One region of the Pseudoalteromonas sp. SG43-1 genome, then DNA from elsewhere that is predicted to be linked to it. Evidence: predicted binding sites of a transcription regulator. Region 1 holds the regulator's gene; the other holds the start of a gene.
What was found. The regulator ArgR, encoded in region 1, controls arginine synthesis, uptake and breakdown. The targets are predictions, from matches to a motif close to ANTGAATANNTATTCANT.

Region 1 (11,636 bases):
GTAAAACTTTTAAAAGATGCGCAATTGCAATTACAGTTAGTACGCTTTTTGCAGCAACATCTGGCATGGCTCAATCGGTTTCAAGTTCAATGGCTGAAACATCAGCTAAACTACAAAGCCAAGGCGGTTTCGAAACTCAGTTCATTATTAAATATAAAAATAATAACGAAATGGCGAGCCTCTCAACTGCAGACGCAAGCCCAGCTAGCATGAAAAAGCGCGCACAAAGCTTTGTTAAAAACTTCGCTTCTAAAAAAGGCAAAGTAAAAGCAAAATACGTTCGTGCAATGGCACTTAATAATCATCACGTAATGCGTGCTGATAAAAAATTAAGTGCGGCTGAGGCCCAAGAGTTTATGCAAGAAATGGTTGATTCTGGCAATGTTGAATACATTGAAGTGGATCAAATGCTAAAGCCGTTTTCAACTCCTAACGATCCACGTTTTGATGACCAATGGCACTACTACGAGCAAGCCGGTGGTTTAAACTTACCGACCGCATGGGATACCGCAACGGGTAGCGGTGTAGTTGTAGCTGTACTAGATACGGGCTACCGCCCTCATGCTGATTTAAACGCTAATATTTTACCGGGTTACGATATGATCTCTAACCTTTCGGTAGCTAATGACGGTGGTGGTCGCGATAGCGATGCACGTGATCCTGGTGATGCAGTTGCTGCGAATGAATGTGGCACTAACGGTGCACAAAACTCTAGCTGGCATGGCACGCACGTAGCCGGCACAGTTGCTGCGGTAACCAATAACGGTGAAGGTGTTGCAGGCGTAGCTTATAACGCAAAAGTAGTGCCTGTTCGTGTACTAGGTAAGTGTGGTGGTTTAACCTCTGATATTGCAGATGGTATTATTTGGGCATCTGGTGGAAGTGTTTCAGGTATACCTGCTAACTCAAACCCTGCTGATGTAATTAATATGAGTTTAGGTGGCAGCGGTTCATGTAGCTCTACAACTCAAAATGCAATTAACACAGCACGTAGTAACGGCACTGTGGTAGTTATTGCTGCAGGTAACGATAACGATAACTCAGCAAACTACAACCCAGGTAACTGTAACGGTGTAGTAAATGTAGCCTCAGTGGGCCGTAATGGCGGCAGAGCTTATTACTCAAACTACGGTAGCAATATTGATGTTGCAGCACCAGGCGGCGCACAAAGCTTTGCAAACGACTCTGAAGGCGTTTTATCAACATACAATTCAGGTTCGTCTACACCTTCAAGCGACAGCTATGGCTTTTCACAAGGTACATCAATGGCTGCGCCTCACGTAGCAGGTGTTGCGGCACTTATTAAGCAAGCAAAACCAGATGCAACGCCTGACGAAATAGAAAGTATTTTAAAATCAACTACCCGTTCGTTCCCTGCAACATGTACTAGCTGTGGTACGGGTATTGTTGATGCTGCCGCAGCTGTTGCAGCAGCAAGTGGCGGCACTACTCCACCTACAGGTGGCGATAGCGAGCTTATTAATGGTGAAGCTAAAACAGGTTTAAGTGGGGCTCCAAATGCACAAGCATTTTACACGATGACAGTACCAAGCGGTGCAACTAACGTAACATTCACTATGAGTGGTGGTACTGGCGATGCTGATTTATACGTACGTGCAGGCAGTAAACCTACAACTACTACCTATGATTGTCGTCCATATAAAGGCGGTAATAGCGAAGAGTGTTCTATTGATAACCCTACTGCGGGAACTTACCACGTAATGCTTAACGGCTACTCTGCGTATTCAGCTGTTAGCTTGGTAGGTAATATTACTGGTGGTTCATCATCGGGTGGCGGTTCAGGTACTCCACAAGCAGGCGGCGGCACTATAAGCGATGTGTCAGCCAATACTGGGCAGTGGAAACATTACACGTTAGATGTACCAGCTGGAATGAGTACGTTTACAGTAACAACATCGGATGGCAGTGGCGATGCTGATTTATTTGTAAAATACGGTAGCCAACCAACAGCAAGCTCATACGATTGCCGCCCTTATAAAAATGGCAATGCAGAAACATGTACATTTACTAATCCACAAGCAGGTACTTGGCACTTAAGCGTTAACGCTTATAGCACTTTCTCTGGTTTAACGCTTAGCGGGCAATACCAACCGTAATTTAAAGTTTGGGCCTTTAATAAAAAAACCGATGTTGTTGCCAACATCGGTTTTTCAATAATAACTAGCAGATTAGTTAAAGCTAAAATCTACACTTTATTACTGTTATAGCTTCTCTAGTACTGATTCTGCGCGGCTTACAACAAACTCTTTGTCTTGTTCTACAAATAAACCTGTTACTAGCGCATTTTCAATAATCATAGCGTAACGCGTTGAACGTATACCACCAAAACTAGCAGTATCTTTATCAAGCCCTAACGATTTAGTGAAACTTCCATCGCCATCCCCAAGCATTGTAATTTCTTGCGCGTTTTGTGAATCACCCCATGCTTTCATAACAAATGCATCATTAACAGATACACAGTAAATAGCATCAACACCTTTTGCTTTAATTTTATCAGCAAGGGTAATAAATTCAGGTAAATGGGCATTTGAACACGTTGGTGTAAACGCACCTGGTACTGCAAATAACACGACTTTTTTACCTTCAAACAATTCTTTATTTGTAAGAGATTGCATACCGTCGTCAGTTAATTGCGTTAACGTCACTGCTGGTAATTCTTGGCCTTGCTCAATCATGGTAATTCCTTGAAAAGATTAATACAGAATAAGTAACAATCGTACTACGTAGCCTACTACTAGGTATAAAAAGTACGGCTAACTTAGTAGCTCAAAATAGCCTACCATAGAACGAAGAATACGCGCTGTATTAAGGTAAATTCAAATCATTTATAAAACTTGAAAAATCATTACCTAGCTTTTCATCTCGCAGACTGTACTCAACAATTGCTTTTAAGTAACCTAACTTATCTCCACAATCGTGAGAGCTACCACTCATATGAAATGCTTCAACGGTTTCTTGTGCCATTAATGCGTCAATAGAATCTGTAAGTTGTATTTCACCGCCAGCACCTACAGACGTTTTTGCAAGTAGAGGCCAAATATTCTTACTCAGTACATATCGCCCTACAACAGCCAGATTAGAAGGCGCTAAATCTGCATCAGGTTTTTCAACCATTGCTTTAATTGCAGCACTTTTACCTGGCATTAACTCAACACCGTTTATATCAGCAATACCATATTTACTAACGTCTTCTTTAGCTACCGGCTCAAGCATTATTTGGCTTGCTTGAGTTTCTTTAAAGCGTTTAATCATTGCAGCTAAATTTTCAGTCTCTTGATCCGCAGTATAGGCATCAAGTATCACATCTGGCAGGAGCACAACAAAGTTGTTATCACCAACTATTGGTTTAGCGCATAAAATAGCATGTCCAAGCCCTTTAGCTTCACCTTGGCGTACACTCATAATAGTTACATCATTTGGACAAATAGAGCGAATTTCATCTAATAAAGCTCGTTTAACACGCTTCTCAAGAGTCGCTTCTAGTTCATAACTTGTATCAAAGTGGTTTTCGATTGCATTTTTAGAGCTATGCGTAACTAACACAATATCTTTAATGCCAGCGGACACACATTCGCTGACAATATATTGAATTAGAGGCTTATCGACTATTGGGAGCATTTCTTTTGGGATAGCTTTTGTCATAGGGAGCATTCTCGTCCCTAAGCCAGCTACTGGAATTACAGCTTTCATATCTGTCCTTAGTGATTAAGTTTGTAAATAATATCAATTCGCTTAATTAAGTGATCTATTTTGAGGATGGAAAAACGTGTTGATAGCTAGGCAAAAAATTCGCTACTTAGTTGTTCTAAATAAGAATTTTTTAACACCGGTAGCGACACGTTTAGCCCCGCAAAATAATTAAGTATTATTGCGTATTGGTACAAACTAGCAGATACAAAATAGATACCAGCTGAATAAAGTTACCTCTTTTGAAGAAGTAAATTTGAAGCTGTTTATTAAATAAAGACTCTACATTTTTGGTTATTTAAAATGAGCAGGAAAGTTATGAAGTTTATTAATGATTTTGTTGTGGGGTGAGATTACATTAGCTAAATGAAAAAAGCCTGGGTTTGCTATAAATAACAAACCCAGACCAATAAATTTCTAACTAAAGGTAGAGTTGCAAAACCTTTTTATAATTAAAGACCTGCACGATCTTTAATTACTGCAATAAGTGGTGAGCTGGCAAAATTACCTTCAGCCCAAGCAATATCAGCACCATCTGTTAACGCACTTTTTGATAAGTTTTTAACTATATACTCACCAGTATCTACTGCATTACTAGCAACAGCATGACGTAATAAGTTATTACCATTACATTGTACTGCATCATAAATATTACGAATTTTTACACGAGAGCTTTTAAGCTTGCTGCGTAATCGGTTTTTATCGTCTGCCGCAATATATTCACAAATAGATACTGCTAATTGATCTTCAGCATTTACAGGTGCTGTATACGAAAACGAACTAACAGCTACAACGGCAGTAAGTGCAACTAGCTTTGGTAATTTAAACATGACAAACCCTTTATAATACTTTGTTCTTATATAGACTATCGAATATTATATCAATCTATCAAAATTTACGCAATAATGTTAACGTTCTTTATATAAAGTTACGAATTTATAACTAGATAAATTCTTGTCATCCGGATGGTTTTCTTGCTCTTCTTTCACGTACCAATTAGCAACTTTATTGTAATCTGGAAACTGTGTATCGCCTTTAACATCTAAATCAATAAAAGTTAGATACAGGCGTTCTGCTTTTGGTAAAAATTGCTCATAGATATTACCACCACCAATAATCATTACTTCTTCAGCAGTAGTAACGAGTTCTAATGCGGCATCTGGCGTAGTTACTACTTCAATACCCTGTGCAGTATATTCGCTGTTTCGAGTAATAATAATATTACGGCGCCCAGGTAATGGACGGCCTATAGACTCAAAAGTTTTACGACCCATGATCACAGGCTTACCCGTAGTGACCTTTTTAAAATGCTGAAGATCTGCAGGTAAATGCCATGGCATTTTATTATCTAGACCAATTACACGGTTATTTGCCATTGCTGCAATCATTGAAATTATCATAATAAACACCTAGTACTTTATTCTTAAACAAAGAAAAAGGAGCATAAGCTCCTTTTTAGTAAATTCTATTTAATTAACGCTCGTAGACAACTTCTACGTCATAATCATCTTCATCCCAGTCATCCCAATCATCATCATTGCCCTTACCTTTAGTGGCTTTTTCATGATAGGTATCCCACTTAAATTCAACTTCTTCATCTTCCACTTGTACAAACTTCTCTTTAGGCATGCTATCAAGTAGTGTCATTATGTTGTGGATTAATGGTTGAGTGTTAAGTTTATTAATTGCTGAAATGTGATAGATATTTTCAGTTTCGCCCAGCTCTTCTGCAATCGATTCGCATAACGCTTTTGCTTCATCCTCTGGTAATAAATCTATTTTATTAAATACTAACCAGCGTGGCTTCTCAGCTAATTTAGGGCTGTATTGGTGCAGCTCGTTAATAATCGAAAACGCATTATCAACAGGGTTTGAACCATCTACCGGCATTACATCAATAATGTGTAATAACACACGACAACGCTCTAAATGTTTCAAAAAGCGAATACCTAGGCCTGCGCCATCAGATGCACCTTCAATTAGACCCGGAATATCGGCTATAACAAATGATTTATTTGCTTCAGGACGTACTACACCTAAATTAGGAATAAGCGTCGTGAATGGGTAATCAGCTACTTTTGGTCTTGCTGCAGATACACTGCGGATAAACGTAGATTTACCGGCATTTGGCAATCCAAGTAAGCCAACATCAGCTAATAATAGTAACTCTAATTTTAAGTTACGTACTTCACCTGGTGTGCCTAATGTTTTTTGACGAGGTGCTCGGTTAGTACTTGATTTAAAACGCGCATTCCCCAAGCCGTGGAAACCACCTTTTGCAACCAAAATTCGTTGACCATGTTGCGTTAAATCGCCAAGTCCCTCTTGGGTATCAACATCCATGATGCGCGTGCCCACAGGCACCATAACAAATAAGTCATCAGCTTTTCGGCCTGTACAGTTACGGCTACGACCGTTAGTACCACGTTCAGCTCTATGGAAGCGCTCAAACTGATAATCAATTAAGGTATTTAAGTTTTCATCAGCTTGTAGATAAACACTACCACCGTCTCCACCGTCACCGCCGTCTGGTCCACCATCTGGAACATATTTTTCACGACGGAAAGACACGATGCCGCTGCCACCGTCTCCAGCTTCTGCGCGAATTTCTACTTCATCTACAAACTTCATGATTACTCACTTTAGGGATTGGCTTGTTTAATAACTCTATTATATACCCAAGCCAGCACAAATGCAGGCTTGGGTATATATTGGCTGACTACAAAACAAAAAACCCCGCAAAGGCGGGGTTTTTAACTACCTTACTGATTACTCAGTTACGATAGTTACGTATTTACGGTTTAAAGGACCTTTTTGTTCAAACTGAACTTTACCATCTGCTTTTGCGAAGATAGTGTGGTCTTTACCGATACCTACGTTAGTACCAGGGTGGAAACGAGTTCCACGCTGACGAACAATGATGCTACCCGCTAGAACTGATTCGCCACCAAAACGCTTAACACCAAGGCGTTTGCTTTCTGAATCGCGACCGTTACGAGTACTACCAGCTGCTTTTTTATGTGCCATTTCTAAGTACCTCTAATTAAGCGCTAATGCTAGTGATTTTAACTTCAGTGAACCATTGACGATGGCCCATTTGCTTACGAGAATGCTTACGGCGTCTAAATTTAACAACCTTAATCTTCTCACCGCGACCATGTGAAACAACCTCAGCTGTTATCTTGCCACCGTTTACGAACGGTACACCGATCTCGATTTTCTCACCATCAGCAACTAAAAGTACTGAATCAAATTCTACTGCCGCACCAGTTTCAACGTCTAATTTTTCAAGACGAATCGTTTGACCTTCAGTCACACGATGCTGTTTACCACCACTTTGGAAAACCGCGTACATAATTAACTCCGTCTGTGCACCCTCAAATCGGCGCAACTAAAATATTCTTCGATAGGGCGCGAAGTTTACGCTAACGCGAAATAACTAGCAAGCCTATTTTGTAATTAAAATGAATAAAAAGTAGCTGCTTTGAGAGCAATTCAATATTTACCCCATTTTATATTAATTGGCCCTTTTGCCAAGCGCTTTTTAACTCTTAGCCGAAATAAATTAATGTACTCAAATATGACCCTCACAGCTCAATATCTAAGCACACCATAAACTCTATATTGATTATCAATTAATCAGTTATCTTGGCTAATTCAGTCTAAATTAAGTACTTTAATAGTGTTTTTTCAATCAATCGTCACAAAATATCGAGCTAGTGCATTTTTTGTTGTACAATCTGCGCCGTTCACACATAAAAATTGGCTCGGAGATCAATGGATATAAAAGCTATCCAGGCGTTAATCGAAAGCGATATGAATGACGTCAATCAACTTATACATGCGCAAATGCGCTCAGATGTGGCGTTAGTTAATCAGCTTGGTTTATATATAGTTAGCAGTGGCGGCAAACGCGTTCGTCCAATGCTGGCTATTTTAGCAGCCAAAGCGCTCGGTTATCAGGGTAAAGATCACATAACACTTGCAACAATTGTTGAGTTTATCCATACAGCAACGCTATTGCATGATGATGTTGTAGATGAATCAAACTTACGACGTGGCACGCCTACAGCAAATGCTGAATTTGGTAATGCTGCTAGCGTATTGGTTGGTGACTTTATTTACACTCGCTCATTTCAGCTTATGGTTGGCCTTGGAAAAATGCAGATTATGCAAGTACTTGCCGATGCAACAAACATTATTGCTGAAGGTGAAGTATTGCAGCTGATGAACTGCAATGACCCAGATACGACTGAAGCCAGCTATATGCAGGTTATTTACTCTAAAACGGCTAAATTATTTGAAGCAGCTACAGGCCTTGCTGCCATTATCACAGAGCAAGACCAAGCGACACTTGATGCACTAAACCTATACGGTATGCATTTAGGTACTGCGTTTCAACTAGTAGATGACGTACTCGATTACAATGCAGATGCTGAGCAGCTAGGTAAAAACATTGGCGATGATTTAGCAGAAGGCAAACCAACCCTTCCGCTTATTTATGCTATGCAACATGGTAGCGAGCAGCAAACACAGCTCATTCGTGATGCAATAGAGCACAGTAATGGTATGGAGCATTTAGAAGAAATTTTAACTGCACTAAAACAAACTAATGCGCTTGAGTTTACAATGCAAAAAGCAGAGCTTGAGGCCGAAAAAGCCATTGCCTGTTTAGACTTTTTAGCTGAGTCTGACTATAAGCAAGCACTTATAAGCCTTGCCCGTATTGCGGTTGACCGCGACCACTAGTTTTAACTAGTTACACAGTGTGACATTAATTCTGAGCAATAAAAAAGCCTGCAAATGCAGGCTTTTTTGTTGCTTAAAGCGGCTATTACGCCATGAAATCAACACCTTCTTTGATGTCTTTTTTCAGAGTTTCAAGCATGTCATTTTTTGCTTTTGTTTCAAATGCGCTTAGTTCGCCGTAAGAAAGAATTTCTTCTACGCCGTTTTTACCTAAACGTACTGGATGTGCAAAGTACTCTGCATCGCCATTTTCAACAGCAACGTAAGCGTAATCTACAACTTCTTCACCTTGTAGGCCTTTAACTAAAGACATACAAAAACGAGCTGCAGCAGCACCCATAGATAGCGTAGCTGAACCACCGCCTGCTTTAGCATTTACAACTTCAGTACCCGCATTTTGGATACGTGGAGTAAGTGCAGCAACTTCTTCATCAGTGAAAGAAACACCTTCAACTTGAGAAAGTAGAGGCAGAATAGTTGTGCCTGAGTGACCACCAATTACTGGTACTTTTACAGTTGCTACGTCTACGCCTTTAAGTTCAGCAACAAATGCTTCTGAACGAATAACGTCAAGCGTAGTAATACCGAATACGCGTTTAGCGTCGTAAGTACCTGCTTTTTTGAATACTTCAGCAACAATTGGAACTGTGCCGTTTACTGGGTTAGTAATAATACCTACTAACGCTTTAGGACAGCTAGCAACAATCCCTTCTGCTAAAGTTTTGATGATGCCAGCATTTACATTAAATAAATCAGCACGATCCATACCTGGTTTACGTGGCATACCCGCTGGGATAAGAACGATATCAGAGCCTTCAAGCGCTTTGTTTAATTCGTCTGCGCCAAAGCCTGCTACTTTAACATCTGTTGGGATGTGAGAAAGGTCAACCGCAACACCTGGTACTACTGGTGCAACATCATAAAGTGATAATTCAGAGCCAGCTGGTAAGCCTGTTTTTAATAATAAAGATAACGCTTGGCCGATACCGCCTGCAGCACCTAATACAGCAACTTTCATTGGAATTCTCCGTAATTTGAGGTAGGAAACATTTGTGGCTCTTAAGATAATGAAATTAGCGACTAAAAACAAATTTATCCTGTCTATTTCAAGTATATTTTCGACCATAGTCGTAAACTTTTGTGATTTAACGCATCAAACTGGCAAGTTAACTAAACAACTGCTGCATAATTATTCATTTTTGTGTAGAATTTGCAGCATAAATAACAAAAACGAATAAAGACTATGCAACCGCAAGATAAACAAGAAGCACTGGTAAAAGCATTTAAATCACTATTAAAAGAAGAAAATTTTGGCTCTCAAGGCGAAATAGTTGATGCGTTAAAAGATCAAGGCTTTGACAATATAAGCCAAAGTAAAGTATCACGCATGTTAAGTAAATTTGGCGCTGTACGCACACGTAATGCCAAGCAAGAAATGGTTTACTGCTTACCTGCTGAAATGGGTGTACCTACGGCTAAAAGCCCATTACGCCAATTAGTAATCGACATTATGCACAACGAAATGATGATCATCATTCGTACCAGCCCAGGTGCTGCTCAGCTTATTGCGCGTTTATTAGATTCATTAGGTAAAGCAGATGGCGTACTAGGAACAATTGCAGGCGACGATACTATTTTTATCGCTCCTGCTAAAATATCTGAAATAGATGTAACACTTGAACGTGTTCGCATTTTATTTGATACGGTTTAATAGCAAACTAAATTTGTTTTAAAAACCCGACTGAAGGCGCAAAGAAAGCAGAACCCATATCGGCTTGAGTAAAATCAAGCCAGTGGTCGTAACAATCCCCTTCCCCTAAACGACTATTAAGTACTTTTTCAAATGCGGTACCCGTACAAGCGCATGTAATTGATAACATTCCCTGCTCATACACATCGCCATAAGGCATGCTCTGATTTAATAGTAGCGGTTGTCCGTCTTCGTCTTTTAGCTCACTTCGCGAAGCATGGCTGGTTTCAATTGCGGGGGTAATTAGTGTGTTATCAAGGCGCGTACGCCCCATTATTTGTTCTTGCTCGCTCAATGATAAGTGCTGCCACATAGTTAAGTCATGCTTATAACGCTGTACATGAATATAACTTCCCTGATCTTCAAAATTACCAGGGTTACTAATTAAAGCCGTAGCGCGCTTTTTTCTTCCATGAGCTGTATCGCCACCATAAATAAAACCATTAAAATCACGACCATCTAAAAAGCGAAAATTACGAATTTGCTCCACCAGCTCAACATCGGGGGCAAATAATTTTAAAACTTGCAGCGCAAATAAATGGTTAACGTCTTCACGGTCAGAGCGAATTTGCACAAATAAATCGCACGGTTGTACGCTCATTTGATGATCGCTATGGTTTATATTAGGAAAGCTCTGTAATTCGCTTGGGATGTATTCAGGGAGGATATGCGGCCAATATTGCGCACCGATAGCAACCATACAAGAGAGCATTGATTCTGAAAATTGATCGCTAAACTCTTCTTCAATGGCGCTTACTTGTTTTAACTTTGCGCGAAGTGATTCATCTTGACCATCAAACACATTAAAAAATAAGTGCAAACCGTGTAAGTTTGCTTCAGCACAAATCCCTGATTGCGCTTGCGCCATTGTTATTCCTTAGTTTTACAGATAAAAACACAGCGAATAACAAATTAATTACGATTCGAAAAAATTCACCGTGTGAGGTTTTATTTTTATTATAACCTGCTCATTATTTTCAAATGACTGGCCATATTGTGCAGCAACTTCAATTTCTTGTTCATCAATAACAACCGAATAAACATACGCCGAACCAATAAAGCGACGACTTATGATTGTAGCTCGCTTGCTGAATTTGTCACTTTGGTTATCTGCCACTAATTCTATTTGATGGGGGCGTACATATATAAGCCCTACGCTTACGTTATGTTTACTCTCAACATAAGATTCGACTAAACCAAATGGTGTTTTATATTCAGTTGCTGTTAATGCTTCTGCACTCAAGTATATGCCTTGACCCAGAAACTCTGCAACCTCCTTTGAACATGGAGCTGCAAAAAGCTGCTCAGGCGTGCCTTGTTGCTCAATTTTACCGCGATGCATAATGGCCAGTGTATCTGAAAAGGCAAATGCCTCTTCTTTTGAATGTGTAACAAATACAGCAGATACTTGAGTTGCCTTAATAATTCG
Region 2 (11,636 bases), on a different contig from region 1:
CACGAGCTATTGCCACACGTTGTTGCTGGCCACCGGAGAGTTGCTGAGGTAAGTGTTTAGCGCGAGATGCTAAACCAACTTGTTCAAGGCATTGCTCAATTCGACGTTTTCGCTCATTTGCTTTAATCCCTCTATAGCGAAGAGGAACTTCTATGTTTTCATATAAATTTAAATCGGGGATCAAATTAAAGCCTTGGAATATGAAGCCAATTTTTTGATTCCGTAAATCAGCACGTTGGTTATCGTTTAGGCTGCCAACATTAACGCCATCTAACAGGTACTCACCTTCGTTAAAAGGCTCGAGCATACCTGCAATATTTAAAAAGGTTGTTTTTCCTGAGCCGCTAGGACCGGTAACAGCAATAAATTCGCCTTCCTTTACTTGCAGGTTAAAGTCTCGAAGCGCATGGGTTTGTACCATTTCTGTTTGGTATACTTTACTTACATTGTTCATTTGTAACATGGTTGTTCCTAATTATTTTTAGCGTTGGTTGAGAACGTCTGTTTAATTTAATAAAATCGTATCGGCTTGCTTAAAGTCGCTGTAGCTTGAAATAATAATTTCATCGTTTTCTTTAACACCGCTTAAAAGTTCAACCGCATTAATGCTGGTGGCGCCGATTGTAATAGGTATACGCTTTGCAATATTGCCTTCTACCTTATAAGCAAAAATTCCGCCTTGCTGCATAAAAGCGCCGCGTTTTACCTGCATTACACCTTCTCGGTTGTCGAGTAAAATACGTGCAGTTAAGCGTTGGTTTTGACGGATGTTGTTAGTAACACCTTTAAATCGGACGCGTGCTGTTACTTCACGATTATTAACTTCTGGTGATATTGCGGATAAATTCCCCATCACTGTTTCATTGCCTAACTTAAGCTCTACTTCCATACCGAGTCCTAATTCGTTGGCGTAACTTTCAGGTACTTGAAGTTCCGCTTCGAAATTACTTAAGTCGACGAGAGTCATAAGAGGTTGGCTTTGCGTCACTGCGGCTTTTTGTTGCACTAATAGGTTACCCACGATCCCTGTAACGGAAGCCTTAATAGATAGGTTGCTTACTTTTCTGATTAAATCATCAACAATAAGTTGCTGGCGGGTTACATCACTTTTAGCTGCTTGTAGTTCAAAGGCGAGCGTGTCTTTGGCAAGCAATACCTCTTGTTGTGCATGCTTATATGTGAGCTTTGCACGTGATAAATCATCAACTGCTTTTTCAAGATCAATTTGGCTAATTAAGTGCTTTTGTATTGATAACTGCGCCCGGCGATTTTCGCGCTCAGCGGCGTTAAGCTCAACTTGTGCCATATCAAGTGTTTTATTTAAAGTGAGTGTTTGGCGTCTTGCTTGCAAATGCTGCCTTTGCTGCTCGCCTTGTAGTCGTTTAAGTACAGACTCCTGTTGCTTTAATTCGTTAGTTAACTCAGGGCTTTGCAGCAGAGCAAGTGTGCCCCCTTGCTTTACTGTATCGCCGGCCTTTACTTTTAAATCTATAAATCCACGTTCTGGACTGTAGATTTTAGGAGCATTAGCAGCAACAATTTTACCACTGGCGGCAATATCTCGAATGAGCGCTTTAACATGTACTTTTGCAACCTGTACTTTTGAGCGGCTAATAGAGCTTTTAGCGCTATGGTTAGTTAAAAAAATATAAGCAACTGTAGAGACCACAATGAAAACAATCGCAGTGATTATCGCGTATTTTTTATAGCTTATAGGTGCCTTTACTTGTACGTCTTGTGCGCTGGTATCTTTAATCATTTAATTCCCCCTACATTGCTTTTATGTATTTTTCGCACAGCAGTAATAAAGCTGCTGTGCAAATGGCGGCAATAGGAGAGAGCAAAAATAAGCTTAGAGTAAACATGGTAATTCCAATTAGCGATTATATGTAAAACTATACGATTAATATGCCAACTACTATCACATTGATATTAAAGTACTTTTTATTTTTTTTTTTGAAAATGATGTCCGCGGACAGTTTTTATGTCCGCATCGGACACCGCTTTAAATAAAAATTCACTATTAATGTACAAAAAAGGACATGAACTTTCATAACTATACTAATGAGCAGCAATAATCGGGGATGTTAAGCCATTAAAGTAATGAAATAGCATAAAACTATCTAAATGTTAACTGAATAGCTCTTCATTTATTGAATACTTATTCACTTTTGCTTGCCTTTACGTTTACGTAAGCTGCGACTTTGAGCGCTTGTGTTTTTTACAATATGTTAAACTTGACACCAGTGTCATGAAAAAATAGTGGTTAAAATAACGCTAAATGTTAAAAATAATGATAAAAAGAAATCTTGCTATGAAGTGAGAAATATTCAAGAATGTGAATATGTATTCAAAGTGCTATTGACTCTATTTAAGATAGAGGCTAGTTTTGTCCGTCTGTTAGCAAATCGTCGAGCAGTTCATCCACGCTAACAGTGCAGCAAGGGGAGGGGTCTATGTTATACGACTCAAAGTTAGAAAAAGAAAATTGTGGCTTTGGCTTAATAGCCCAAGTTAATGGTCAAGCTAGTCATAGGCTTATTCGTACTGCTATTACGGGGCTTGATCGCATGCAGCACCGTGGCGGTATATCTGCCGATGGTAAAACAGGTGATGGCTGTGGTTTATTATTACAAAAACCAGATAGCTTTTTCCGTGCAATTGCCAGTGAACATAATTGGCACTTAGGCAAAAACTACGCAGTGGGTATGATATTTTTAAATTCAGACCCTGTTTTAGCACAAGCTGCAAAACAAATACTTAGCGAAGAATTAGAAAAAGAAACGCTAAATATTTTAGGTTGGCGTGTTGTACCAACCGACCCATCTATGTTGGGTCCTATTGCTGTACAGCAATTACCAGGTTTTGAACAAATTTTTGTTAGCGCGCCAGAAGGTTGGCGTTCTAAAGACTTAGAGCGTCGCTTATATGTAGCACGCCGCCGCGCTGAAAAGCGCATTGTTGATGATGAAGCTTTCTATATCGCAAGTCTATCTGGTTTGGTAACTATCTATAAAGGCTTAATGATGCCTGCGGATTTACCTAATTTTTACCTAGATTTAGCTGATATTCGTATGACGAGTGCAATTTGTGTTTTCCATCAGCGCTTTTCTACTAATACTCAGCCGCGTTGGCCTTTAGCTCAACCTTTCCGCTATTTAGCACACAATGGTGAAATTAATACTATTGAAGGTAACCGCCAGTGGGCACGCGCACGTTCTTATAAATTTGCGTCACCGCTTATTCCTGATTTACAAAGCGCAGCGCCGTTTGTAAACGAAACCGGTTCTGATTCATCAAGCCTAGATAATATGCTTGAGCTATTTTTAGCTGGCGGCATGGATTTATTCCGCGCTATGCGTATGCTCGTGCCGCCTGCATGGCAGAAAAACCGTGCAATGGACGACGATTTACGTGCATTTTACGACTTTAACTCTATGCATATGGAACCATGGGATGGCCCGGCAGGTATTGTTATGTCGGATGGTCGTTTTGCGGCGTGTAACCTTGACCGTAATGGACTTCGCCCAGCACGTTATGTAATTACACAAGATGGTTTTATTACGCTTGCATCAGAAGTGGGTATTTGGGATTACACTGCCGATGAAGTGGTTGAAAAAGGCCGTGTTGGTCCAGGTGAATTATTAGTTATTGATACTAAACTTGGCAAAATCTGGCACTCGGATGAAATCGATCAAGATTTAAAATCTCGCCATCCTTACAAGTCATGGCTTGAAGAAAACGTTAAACGTTTAGTTCCATTTGAAGAACTTACTGAGCAAGACGCTGGTAATCGCTCATTTGATGACGAAACGCTAGCTAAATATCAAAAAATGTTTGGTTATACCAACGAAGAGCTTGATAGCGTTATTCGTGTAATGGGTGAAAACGGCCAAGAAGCGACAGGCTCAATGGGTGATGACACGCCATTTGCTGTGCTTAGTGAAGGGCATCGTTCACTTTATGATTACTTCCGCCAAAAATTTGCGCAAGTAACAAATCCACCTATCGATCCACTACGTGAAAACCATGTAATGTCGCTTGCAACCTGTATTGGTAGTGAGCAAAACGTATTTAACGAAACAACGGGCCACGCTAAGCGCCTACAGTTTGATACACCAATTTTAATGTACGCAGATATGCAGCAGCTATTAAATGCTGATGAAGCGCACTACAGCTACTGTAAAATTGATATTACCTACACAGTTGAAGAGGGTTTAGAAAACGCGGTTACGCGTATTTGTGACCAAGCACAAGAAAAAGCAGCTGCGGGCTGTATCATGCTTATTTTAACTGACCGTAACTTTGATGAAATAAATTTACCAATTCCAGCAGCTATGGCTGTAGGTGCGGTACAAAAACGCTTAGTTGATAACAACTTGCGCTGTGAATCAAATATTATCATTGAAACTGGCAGCGTGCGAGATGCGCACCAATTTGCTGTGCTATTAGGTTTTGGTGCTACGGCAATTTATCCATACCTTGCGTATGAATCGCTAGTTGCGATGAGCGACAGCAAAATTATTGATAAGTCGTATTGCGAAGTGACCCTTGCTTATCGTAAAGCCATTAATAAAGGCTTGTACAAAATTATGTCTAAAATGGGCATAAGTACGGTTGCGTCTTATCGTTGTTCAATGTTGTTTGAAGCGGTGGGATTATCTGATGCGATTATTGAAATGTGCTTTAAAGGCGTTGCAAGTCGCATACAAGGTGCATGTTTTACCGACTTTGATGACGATCAGCAAAGTTTGCACAAACTTGCTTTAAGTAAGCGTAAATTATTAAGCCACGGTGGTTTATTTAAGTACGTTCACGGTGGTGAGTATCATGCTTATAATCCAGATGTTATTCAAACACTGCAAAAAGCGGTTCGCTCAGGTGATTATAAAGACTACAGTGCGTACGCTGATTTAGTTAATAATCGTCCAATTGCGACTTTGCGCGATATGTTAGCGCTTAAATTACCTGAGCAAGGTATAAGCATTGATGAAGTAGAGTCTGCAGAAAACCTATACAAGCGTTTTGACTCAGCAGCAATGAGTATTGGTGCGTTATCACCAGAAGCGCATGAAGCGCTAGCAATTGCAATGAACCGCTTAGGTGGTTGTTCAAACTCGGGTGAAGGCGGTGAAGATAAACTGCGTTATGGTACAGAAAAAAACTCGCGTATTAAGCAAGTCGCTTCAGGTCGATTTGGTGTAACGCCTCATTACTTACGCAGTGCTGACGTTATTCAAATTAAAGTAGCGCAAGGTGCAAAACCAGGCGAAGGTGGACAATTACCAGGTGAAAAAGTAACGCCGTATATTGCTAAGCTTCGTTATTCGGTACCAGGTGTTACGTTAATTTCGCCACCACCGCATCACGATATTTACTCAATTGAAGATTTAGCACAGCTAATTTTCGATTTAAAACAAGTAAACCCTAAAGCACTTATTTCTGTAAAACTTGTTTCAGAGCCAGGTGTGGGAACCATTGCAACAGGTGTTGCTAAAGCATATGCCGATTTAATTACTATTTCTGGCTACGATGGCGGTACAGGCGCAAGCCCACTTACTTCTGTTAAATATGCGGGTAGCCCATGGGAGCTTGGACTTGCTGAAACACAGCAAGCACTAGTTGAAAATGGCCTTCGTCATCGCATTCGCCTGCAAACAGATGGTGGCTTAAAAACAGGTTTAGATATTATTAAAGCGGCAATTTTAGGTGCTGAAAGCTTTGGTTTTGGTACTGGTCCAATGGTTGCCCTTGGGTGTAAATACTTACGTATTTGTCACTTAAATAACTGTGCGACCGGTGTTGCAACACAAGACGAAACACTTCGTCAAAAGCATTATCACGGCTTACCAGAAATGGCGATGAACTACTTTAAGTTTATAGCGCAAGAAGCGCGTGAAATTATGGCTAGCCTAGGCGTTGCAAATTTAACTGACTTAATTGGCCGTTTAGATTTATTAGAAGAAATTGAAGGCAAAACTGCAAAGCAGAAGAAAATTGATTTATCGTCTGTTATTGCTCAGCCGAACAACCCAACTGGCGAAACGCTTTATTGTAGTGCGCCTAACAGTTCGCATTATCTAGGTAAGTTAAACGAAAGTTTATTAGCTAAAGCGCAAGAGGCAATTGATACGTCAAGCGGTATCTCGCTTGTGAGTCGTATTTGTAATACTGACCGCTCTGTAGGTGCAATGCTTTCGGGTTATATTGCTGATAAACACGGTAATCAAGGTATGGCGGCAGACCCCGTAGCAATTGAATTACACGGTACGGCGGGTCAATCGTTTGGTGTTTGGAATGCCGGTGGTCTTGAAATGACATTGGTTGGTGATGCTAACGATTACGTAGGTAAAGGCATGGCAGGCGGTAAGTTAGTTATTCGTCCACCACTTGGCTCATCTTTTGAAAGTCATAAAGCAACCATTGCTGGAAACACATGTTTGTACGGCGCTACAGGCGGAAAACTTTTTGCAGCGGGTTGTGCCGGTGAGCGCTTTGCAGTTCGTAACTCAGGTGTGCAAGCGGTTGTTGAAGGTGTAGGTGACAACGGTTGTGAATACATGACCGGTGGCGTTGTGTGTGTACTTGGTAATGTAGGTGTTAACTTTGGCGCGGGCATGACTGGTGGTTTTGCTTATATTTTAGATGAGCGAAATGATTTTGAAAAACGCATTAATCCAGAGCTTGTAGAAATAGTAACACTAGACGAATTAACGTCACATCAAGAGCATTTACGCGGCTTAATTGCTGAGCATTTAGAGCTTACGGGTTCGTGCAGAGCTGAAAGCATTTTAGCTAACTTTGAACTGTACTTACCGATGTTCAAATTAGTAAAACCAAAATCAAGCGACGTAAAAAGTTTACTCGGGCATCGCGCTCGCAGTAGTGCCGAACTACGTGTTCAGGCGCAATAAGGGGGCAGTATGAGCGAAAATGTATATCAATTTATAGACGTGCAGCGTGTAGACCCACGCAAAAAACCAATCTCGTCACGTAAAAAATCTTTCGTAGAAATTTACGAACCCTTTTCAGAGAATCAGGTTAACTCACAAGCTGATCGTTGTTTAGATTGTGGTAACCCGTATTGTGAGTGGAAGTGCCCAGTACATAACTACATTCCACAATGGTTAAAGTTAATACGCACAGGTCGTATTATAGAGGCAGCTGAGCTTTCACATCGTACAAACAGTTTACCAGAAGTGTGTGGCCGCGTTTGCCCACAAGACCGCTTGTGTGAAGGCTCGTGTACATTAGATGAAGAGTTTGGTGCGGTTACAATTGGTAATATTGAAAAATACATTACCGATGAGGCATTTAAAATGGGCTGGAAGCCTGATATGTCTTATGTAACTTGGACCGACAAAAAAGTAGCTATTATTGGTGCAGGCCCAGCTGGTTTAGGGTGTGCTGATATTTTAGTTCGTAACGGCGTAAAACCAGTGGTGTTTGATCGTCACCCAGAAATTGGCGGACTACTCACGTTTGGTATTCCTTCTTTTAAACTTGAAAAAGAAGTGATGCAAAAGCGCCGTGAAATTTTCACTGAAATGGGCGTGGAGTTTAAGTTAAATGTTGAAGTAGGTGTTGATATTACGCTTGATCAAATTTTAGCTGATTACGACGCCGTATTTTTAGGAGTTGGTACGTATCAAAGTATGCGTGCAGGTCTTGAAAATGAAGATGCACCAGGTGTTCACGATGCACTCCCGTTCTTGATTGGTAACACTAACCGTGTAATGGGCTATGACGAGACTAAGCAGCCGTGTATTGATATGGCTAACCAAAAAGTAGTTGTACTTGGTGGTGGTGATACAGCGATGGACTGTGTGCGTACGTCTATTCGTCAAAATGCTGCAAAAGTAACGTGTGCTTATCGTCGTGATAAAGAAAATATGCCTGGTTCTAAACGTGAAGTTAAAAACGCCAAAGAAGAAGGCGTTATATTTACCTATAACGTTCAGCCTAAAGGCATTGTATTGAACGATAAAGGTAAAGTAACTGGCGTTAGAATGGTTAAAACTAAATTAGGCGAACCTGACGCAAATGGCAGAAGTCGTGCTGAAGAAGTACCTGGTTCAGAGCATGTGATAGAAGCTGACCAAGTTATTATGGCATTTGGTTTCCAGCCTCACAAAATGGATTGGTTAGAAAAATACGATGTAGAAATAAATCACTGGGGCGGCATTAATGCACCAGAACAGGGTGAATTTACACATCAAACAACGAACCCTAAAATATTTGCTGGTGGCGATATTGTGCGTGGTTCAGATTTAGTGGTAACCGCTATTTTTGAAGGACGTAATGCTGCAGAAGGTATTATGGATTACTTAAAAGTTTAATTGTTCGTATTAATAAAATAAATAAGAAGCAAGCCAACTGGCTTGCTTTTTTTATTGTTTTATTCGAATGTAATGTCAACGTAGTTAGCCACAAACGGTATTATATTAATATCACCTGTAGCATAGCTTTCTTTAGCGACACCTTGAGCTTTTACCTTTAGTGTAACTACCAAGAGGGATTATTATGCTTTAGTGTGGGTGAGCTTGTTTCGAGCTAAATACGGATGCTTAGGGCATCTATTAAGCAGCCTTGAGGGTTAATTCATACATCAAACTTTACGCTTTACTTAACCAACTCAAGGGGGCAGGCATTTACTTATAGCAACTCGAGTTTTTTGGATTTTCAGTAGTACTAGCTAACGTTATTTGGCCATAATCTGTAGCTTCTTTTGTTGCTTAATATGCTATAACTCTTGTTTGCATCGTTGTATAAATACTTTGATTTGAAGAGTTAATTGATTGGTTGCTTGGCTCAATACATATATACAGCACCGTTAATACCATCTTTAACTACGTGTGTTATATCACTACTATTACTCAGTACTATTAGTGCGGGTAGTGCGGGAATAAAAAAGTAAACTTATTTATTTTTTAACTCTTAATATTATTGCATTATCCCTAACAAAGCTAAGTAATGGTTAAAGTATTCGCTTTTATCAACCCGAAATAACTAATCTTAAGAGTTGATTTAAATATAAAGTTGGTTCATTATCGCACGCTGTTTACGGTTTGCTTACTTTTTGTCTACAAGTAAGCTTTTATATATTAATAAAATAAATAGAAATTATGTACGAATATTCAAACAAGTCGGAAAGGAAACTCATTGTTCGATTCTTCTCTTCAATAGGGTTTATAGCAACGTTTTCTATGGCTAGCTTAGCATTTATTAATAGCAGTTATTTATTAGCGTGTACCTTGGTGGTTTCTTCGTTTGTTTATTTATTGGCATTTAGCATAAGTAGGGGAGTAGAGAAGTCAGGCACTGTAATTTTATACAACCTTTATGCACTAATGTTTTACCTAGTCCTCACTGGTGGAGCACAAGGAACAGGGCCTATATGGATATTCATAGTGTCTCCTGTTACTTATTCAATACGCGGACTTAAGCGAGGTACATTTGATATAATTTTGTTTTTATTAGCGATTGTTTTAGGCTTTTACTGCGCTGATACATTCAATATATATGACTATAGTCCGGAACAGTTTCCTATCAGAATTATACTCGCTTTTATAATTGTCGCGTCGCTGAGTGGCTACTACGAGTTTTCAAGAGAAAAATACAGCAGTAAAATAATTGCTTTGAGTCAAAAGAATGAATTTTTAGCAACTATAGATCCACTCACCAACCTGCCAAACCGTCGCTATACCATGAATAAGCTTGTGGCTTTCAAAAGTGAGCTGAAAGATAATCATACTCCTTTTGTAATTTTATTAGCTGATGTAGATAATTTTAAAAAGATTAATGATCAATTCGGCCATGATTTTGGCGATGAAGCACTTATTCAGTTAGCTAAAACCTTTGATAAAAGTATTCCAAAAAATGCGATTGCATCACGTTGGGGCGGAGAGGAGTTTTTAATTGTTATTCCAGATGCAACAGTTGAGCAGGGGGAGCAAGTTGCAGAAAAAATCCACAACACCCTTAAAGCTTCAGTTGTGAGCTTATTTTCAGATAGTACCAATATTACGCTAAGTATTGGTGTTATCTCTGCAAGTGCCGAACGCTCAATTGATCTTGATATCAAGCGTGCTGATGAACTACTTTATAAAGCAAAAGCGCAAGGTAAAAACAGAACGTGTTCTTCTTAAAAGTTTATCTACTTTAATCCATTGAAAACGAATCAAGTGATGGCTTTATTTTAGCCTTTCTGCGCTTTACGCTCATGTAACACATTGCATTACAGACAATCTGCATTGTAATTAATAGCCAATAACTTATGCCTAAGTCACTTAGGTTATTTATTTTTTCGCTAGTAAAGTAATAGGCTACAGCGATTATCTGAAGAACTAAAAAGCTATTTAAAAACCTCAGTAAACGCTGTTTAAAGTAAGTATGCTTATATTTACTAAAAATAATTAAACAGCTGCTTAGCGCTAATAAAAACCAACTTAAAATGATACAAAAATTAACTAAAGTACTGTGCATTATTTAATCCTTCAAAGCTCTATTAACCAATGTTAGGCATGGGCCATTATTAGTTCTTTAGCATTCGCTTTAGCTGTTTTACTGATATTATCACCACCAAGTAAGCGAGCTATTTCATTAATACGACCATCTTTATTCAAAGGCAGCATATGAGTGAACGTTTCGCCTTGTGCTATTTCTTTAGCTACAAAAAATTGTTGGTGTGCGCTACTAGCAACTTGCGGTAAATGGGTAACACAAATCACTTGAGTAGACTTACCTAACTGGCGCAATAGTTTGCCTACGGCTGATGCTGTAGGGCCAGAAATACCTACATCAACTTCATCAAAAATAAGCGTTGGGGTTGTTACTTTTTGGGCAATAATTACCTGTATAGCAAGGCTAATTCGCGAAAGCTCACCACCTGAGGCTACTTTAGCTAACGGCTGAAGTGGTTGCCCCGGATTAGTTGATACTAAAAACGACACATTATCGTACCCTAAGCTATTAGGTGCGCGGCTACTCTCTTGAGTTAAAGCTATTTCAAATACACCGTTTTCCATCGATAAATTAGCCATGCTTTCACTTATTAGTGTGTTAAGTGTATTAGCATACTCATAGCGACTTTTACTTAGTTCATCGGCAGCTTGCTTATAACTAATTAACGCGCTTTCTATTTCTGACTCTAGTTGCTCCAGACGATTACTATTATTACTTATTGACTCAAGCTCCTGAGCAATCGATTGATGAAACTCAACAAGCTGCTGTGGTTTTATGTGATGCTTACGCGCTAAATCCATCGCACCGCTTAGTCTATTTTCTACTTCACCTAAACGAGCAGGATCTAAATCTGCTTGCTCAGTATAATTTCGAACTTCACGGCTTGCTTCTTCAACTTGTACTGCGGCTTCACTAAGGAGCGCTGCTACGCCGGCTAAGCTTTCGTCGTATTGAGCCAGCTCAGCGAATTGTTGGGCACTGTGCTGCAGCATTGAACAAGCATTTTGTTCATCACTTTCATATAAGTATTGTAATTCACGTTGGCACGATTCTAATATTGTTTGGCTGTTACTAAGTTTGTAATGCTCGGCCTCAATTAAATCAAACTCACCTTCTTGTAAGGCAAACTCATCGAGCTCTGCAACTTGGTATTCTAACAATTGTTTTTGCGC

Region 2: a site for ArgR is predicted at 2,338-2,355, ahead of gltB (glutamate synthase large subunit). Genes of this name have one in related genera too.

The regions. Positions count from the first base shown of each region.
Region 1 covers NZ_JACJFD010000017.1:62,887-74,522, reverse strand. The annotation lists gene H5159_RS12850 (S8 family peptidase) at 1-2,117, shown strand, start outside; gene H5159_RS12845 (peroxiredoxin) at 2,223-2,696, opposite strand; gene galU (UTP--glucose-1-phosphate uridylyltransferase GalU) at 2,827-3,711, opposite strand; gene H5159_RS12835 (DUF3718 domain-containing protein) at 4,161-4,538, opposite strand; gene folA (type 3 dihydrofolate reductase) at 4,617-5,108, opposite strand; gene cgtA (Obg family GTPase CgtA) at 5,182-6,339, opposite strand; gene rpmA (50S ribosomal protein L27) at 6,478-6,735, opposite strand; gene rplU (50S ribosomal protein L21) at 6,752-7,063, opposite strand; gene ispB (octaprenyl diphosphate synthase) at 7,486-8,457, shown strand; gene mdh (malate dehydrogenase) at 8,543-9,475, opposite strand; gene argR (transcriptional regulator ArgR) at 9,701-10,168, shown strand; gene H5159_RS12795 (Dyp-type peroxidase) at 10,176-11,075, opposite strand; gene H5159_RS12790 (ABC transporter ATP-binding protein) at 11,124-11,636, opposite strand, start outside.
Region 2 covers NZ_JACJFD010000033.1:5,661-17,296, forward strand. The annotation lists gene H5159_RS18400 (ABC transporter ATP-binding protein) at 1-463, opposite strand, end outside; gene H5159_RS18405 (efflux RND transporter periplasmic adaptor subunit) at 506-1,759, opposite strand; gene gltB (glutamate synthase large subunit) at 2,457-6,914, shown strand; gene H5159_RS18415 (FAD-dependent oxidoreductase) at 6,924-8,339, shown strand; gene H5159_RS18420 (GGDEF domain-containing protein) at 9,126-10,148, shown strand; gene H5159_RS18425 (hypothetical protein) at 10,162-10,485, opposite strand; gene recN (DNA repair protein RecN) at 10,518-11,636, opposite strand, start outside.